DNA from 2 places in the Lactobacillus sp. ESL0677 genome. Region 2 is predicted to be linked to the other one. Evidence: riboswitches for the same ligand, from Rfam matches in the RefSeq annotation. Region 2 holds a riboswitch; the other holds the start of a gene.
The links. Region 2 has a riboswitch for FMN ahead of ribD (bifunctional diaminohydroxyphosphoribosylaminopyrimidine deaminase/5-amino-6-(5-phosphoribosylamino)uracil reductase RibD). Riboswitches for the same ligand answer to the same signal wherever they lie in the genome.
Positions count from the first base shown of each region.

Region 1: linked by a shared signal. The riboswitch ahead of OZX76_RS04680 (ECF transporter S component) and the one ahead of ribD (bifunctional diaminohydroxyphosphoribosylaminopyrimidine deaminase/5-amino-6-(5-phosphoribosylamino)uracil reductase RibD) in region 2 are both predicted to bind FMN.

Region 1 covers NZ_CP113946.1:971,227-973,692, reverse strand. Annotated here, with positions in the region: gene OZX76_RS04685 (LysM domain-containing protein) at 1-148, opposite strand, end outside; gene OZX76_RS04680 (ECF transporter S component) at 247-936, opposite strand; FMN riboswitch at 1,027-1,140, opposite strand; gene OZX76_RS04675 (pseudouridine synthase) at 1,168-1,887, opposite strand; gene scpB (SMC-Scp complex subunit ScpB) at 1,887-2,466, opposite strand, start outside.
Region 2 covers NZ_CP113946.1:213,422-215,887, forward strand. Annotated here, with positions in the region: gene OZX76_RS01130 (UDP-N-acetylmuramoyl-L-alanyl-D-glutamate--2,6-diaminopimelate ligase) at 1-4, shown strand, start outside; gene OZX76_RS01135 (amino acid racemase) at 17-763, shown strand; gene OZX76_RS01140 (hypothetical protein) at 917-1,120, shown strand; FMN riboswitch at 1,222-1,360, shown strand; gene ribD (bifunctional diaminohydroxyphosphoribosylaminopyrimidine deaminase/5-amino-6-(5-phosphoribosylamino)uracil reductase RibD) at 1,487-2,466, shown strand, end outside.

The DNA.
Region 1 (2,466 bases), 760 kb from region 2:
GATGAACAACAGGAATAAGAGCAATAATCACAACGACCAAAATTGCCATCGTGATTAGCCAGCCTTTATAATGTGGCTTGTTAATCACGGCTCTGGGCTCATTTGGACGTGCATAATGTTTATATAATTTTTCCTGTTTTTGATTCATCAAAATACCTCGATTCACCTAACTTATTTAATTTTAGCATATTTACCGGCGTTTTTGGATAAAAAAATCGGCCATTTAAATGACCGACTTAAGTTAAATTATCTCTTTAAATTGAAATTCTTTTGAACAAAAGGTTTCAAATTACGTAAAACTGCTTCAAACAATAGGTAAACAACAACACTGTTGATCAGTCCCTTTACGAGATTGAATGGAACAATTATTCCGAAAATATATGCTCCCATTGATGGAATATGTAACATCTGACCTAAGTATACCTTTTCGGTAAACCCAAGCAAACCAGAATAGCCGTGGATTGCTGGCAATTTTGGTATCATTGTTACGGCATACATTGGCGTCAAAATCAAAGCATTCAGAGTTGCCAAAACAATCGCCATGGCAATTGTTCCGCAAATCAAACCAATAATTGGCTTAACGTGTCGCTTCATTCCACTTGTTTCATCACGCTTCATATTTCTAGTAACAAAGTAAAATGGTAATGCAAAGGAAATTGATGCTAACAATGCTGCTAACTGACCAACAACACTTGGCAAACTAAAACCACTATAAACTAAACTTATCAGCATTCTAATAATCGCAATAAAGATCCCTGGCCAAATGCCAAAAAGAAACATCCCAATTGTAATAATGACATCAGAAAAATCAAATTTTAAGAAACTCGCATTCGGTAAAATTGGAATCCCCGTAAACTTAATAATGACAAATGCTACCGCACCAAACATCGCACAGGCGATTAATAATGCTAAATTACTCGTACTCTTACTCTTCAAAAAACTTACCTCCAAAACAATATTAGGTCTGTTGCTTCTAGCAACAGACCTAATAAAAGTAAGCTTTTTATCTACTTTTCTTTTAGTTTAGTCTGTCTTCTTTCATCTAGACTTTAACTATCGGTACCACTGTGGGGTTCCACCGTTTATACGGGTCGCGGACTTTCCGCCGGTCGGGACTTACACCCTGCCATGAAGACAACAAACTCTTTATTAATTTCTATCAATATACTAGTCTACATGCTTCAATCTGTCAACTTCTTCATGAGACAATTCGCGATATTTACCAGACACAAGACCATCAAGTGTCAAGAAAGAATACTTCTCTCGCGCCAGTTTTTCAACTTGATGGTTAACAGCCTTAAACATTTTTTTAACTTGGTGATAATGTCCTTCATGAATGGTCAATTGGACAATCTGCCGGTTATGCTTTTTATCCGTACGAATGACTTTTACTTTAGCTGGGGAACTCTTGTGGTGATCAAATTCAACTCCGCGCGCTAATTGTTTGCTTTCTTCAGGCAATAATTGCCCCTCAATGCGGGCAACATAAACCTTAGCAACCTTGTTACGCGGATGCATCATTAAATTAGCCAATTCACCATCATTAGTCATTAATAACAAGCCCGACGTATCGTAATCAAGACGTCCTACTGGGTATAACCGGTATGGTAAGTCGCTAAAGTAATCGACCACCGTTTTTCTTCCCTTGTCATCATTAGCAGTTGAAACAACTCCCCGTGGTTTATAAAACACATAGGTGTGCAAGCTCTCACGTTCGATTGGTTCACCATCAACCGTAATGTTGCTAAAAGTTTCCACTTTGGTCCCAAGTTTAGTGATAATTTCACCATCTACAGTGACGCGACCTTCCGTAATCATCTTTTCGGCCTTGCGTCTTGAGGCGATTCCCGCCTCAGCAATTACTTTTTGTAAACGTTGTAACGCCATTATTTTTCTCCTTTTTGCATGCTGGCCAAGTTCTTATCAGCCTGACCCTTAGCCGCAAATAAATCTATTTCGCCTTCCGCATTAATACTGTCATCTTCAAAATCTTCAATTAGCGGTAAATCGGCTAAACTTTGGTAACCAAAGTACTGCAGGAAGTAGTCACTAGTAACATACAAGTTGGGATGCCCCGGCGCATCTTTTTTACCGTCAACCTTAACAAGACCACGCCAAATCAGTGTTTGCAATGCGCCAGATGAGTTAACTCCGCGAATGTCATCAATTTCGACCCGTGTAATTGGCTGGCGATAAGCGACAATTGCCAAAATTTCCAAAGCTGACTGACTGAGTGTCTTCGTTAAATCTTTTTGAAAGTAACTAGCTACTGTCTTAGCAACTTCAGGACGCGTTGTCAGTTTGTAATTGTGGTTAATATGCAGCAATTGCAATCCTGAATCATGATTTTTCTGCAATTTATCAGCCAAGTTTTTAGCCAACTCTCGTAAAGCCGGCTGGCCAACCTGCAATAATTCGCATAAATTATCACTAGCAATCCCGTTGTCTCCTGCTACATAAAGTAGC
Region 2 (2,466 bases):
GTAAAAGAGCAGAAAAATGAAGCATTTTTTTAGTATTATTGGTGGCATGGGGACAATTGCCACTGAAAGCTACGTTCGGTTATTGAATCATCGGGTAAAAATTGCGAAGGATCAAGATTATTTAAATTATATTTTGGTTAATGATGCGCAAATTCCAGATAGAACAGCGTATATCAAGGATCATACTAAGCCTAATTGTTTGGTAGACTTACGTGAAGATGTTTTGGGACAAGCAAAATTGGGGCCTGACTTTTTCGTTATGCCGTGTAATACCGCGCATTATTTTTACGATGACCTTGCCAAATTGACGGATATTCCGTTTTTGCACATGATGCGCATTGCCGTGCACCAGTTTGTTGAAAAGTACCCGGATGAACCTAAGATTGGCCTAATTGCAACCGAAGGATCGATCTATGACCATCTTTATGCCGATGAGATTAAGGCAGTTGGGCGTGAGGTTGAGCTTGGCGGACCAGAAATTCAACCGCTGGTAACTAAACTAATTTATGCTAATATCAAGGAAAAAGGCGTAGTTGATCACGATTTATACCATCATATTTTGCAATTAATGCATGATAAATATGGCTGTAACGTGATTTTGCTTGGCTGTACGGAATTGTCCTTGGCTCAGGAAAAGGCACCGGACCACCCATACAACGTGATTGATCCCCAATCAATTATTGCCGACGTGGCTATTGAATTGTCGCTGAAAATACGTGCGGGGATGGATTCTAAAGAAGCTGCTAAAAAGTACTTGTATTAAACTTAAAAAGAAGAATCTGAAAACCCCAGATTCTTCTTTTTTACGGAAAATTGTAATCGATTTCACATAATTGATTGACAATTTTGCAATTATAGTTTAGTGTATTATGTAAGTAATACAATACTAAATGATATTTGCAAAAGAGGTAGGACGATGCTTTATCTTTTATACATACTGGTTGGTTTATTAATTATTTTGGCTGTTAACTTGGCGGTAACTGCCTGCTTGACCCTCAAGGACATCTATCAACATCGCGATCAAGAACAATTAGCCTTTGGTAAGGCGTTTAAAAAGTACTTTATTAAAAATAACAATCTGCCAGTAAGTTTGACTGATTGGGAAATATTATTGAGCTAAACTACTAGAGCCAAGGGGAAGGAGCTTGTCTTTAATTACCTTTTGTAACTTTAACTATTGACATTTGGTAACGTCTAGCTTATTCTTAAAGTAATTGAATACGGTTTCTTCGGGGCAGGGTGTAATTCCTGACCGACGGTGACAGCCTAAGTAAGCTGAAGTCCGTGACCCGCGTACATCGCGGTGGAGCTAGTGTGAGTCTAGCACCGACAGTTAAAGTCTGGATGGGAGAAGAACAAATACGACTAATATTTGACTCGCGTCGTTTTGAGTGAACTTCGCTGAAATCATATTTGGTTAATAATGAATGGACCTCGTTGAAATAATCAACGGGGTCTTTTTTTGTGTATTTAGGAAGTGAAGATAGTGCAAGACAAGGATTACATGCAGATGGCCGTTCATGAAGCTTTAAAAGCACAGGGTGCGACTTGGACTAATCCGCTTGTTGGTGCGGTTTTGGTTAAAGATGGGCAAGTATTGGCAACAGGCTACCACCACCAATATGGTAAAGAGCATGCCGAGATTAACACGTTGTCGCATTTAGCTAAGCCAAGCCTAGCGCAAGGTGCGACTTTGTACGTGACGCTAGAGCCATGCAGCCATTACGGCAAGCAGCCACCATGTGCTAAGCGTGTAGTGGAAGTTGGCATTAAGCGTGTGGTAGTTGGTCAGGTAGATCCGCATCAAATTGTCGGCGGCAAGGGGATGCAATATTTAAATGAGCATGGCCTTGAAACCGAAGTAATTGGCGGTGTAGAGCAGTTATATGAGCGCTATAACTTTTTCTATCAAAAAAAGCGCCCGTTTGTCACGCTCAAGTATGCGATGTCACTTGATGGCAAAATTAATGAAGCTAAGCAGAAGCGAACGTTTTTAACAGGTGATGCAGCCCAAATTGATGTCCAAAAACTGCGGTGCCGTAATCAAGCGATTTTAATTGGTGCTAACACATTACGCATTGACGATCCGCAATTAACAGTAAGAATTAAGAATTTGCCAATTCCGCCAATTAGGATTGTAGTCACGCGGGATGCCAACCAACTTGATTTTACTAAGCAATTATTTCAATTACCGGGACAAATTTGGCTGCTTAGTGAACAACCATTAACTAAAAAAATAGGCGAAAACGTTGAATGTCTAACGGCTGAAAAATGGACGCCAGAAAAAATTGTGGCGTTACTTGCGCAGCGTGAAATCCAGTCACTACTAGTTGAAGGTGGCAGCCAGATTCAAGCTGAATTTATTGCCGCTGACTTGGCAGATGAAATTATTGCTTATGTTGCTCCGCAAGTTTTAGGCGGTACCGGCTTACCGGCAGCAGTTGGCCCAGCTTTAAGTGCTAAATT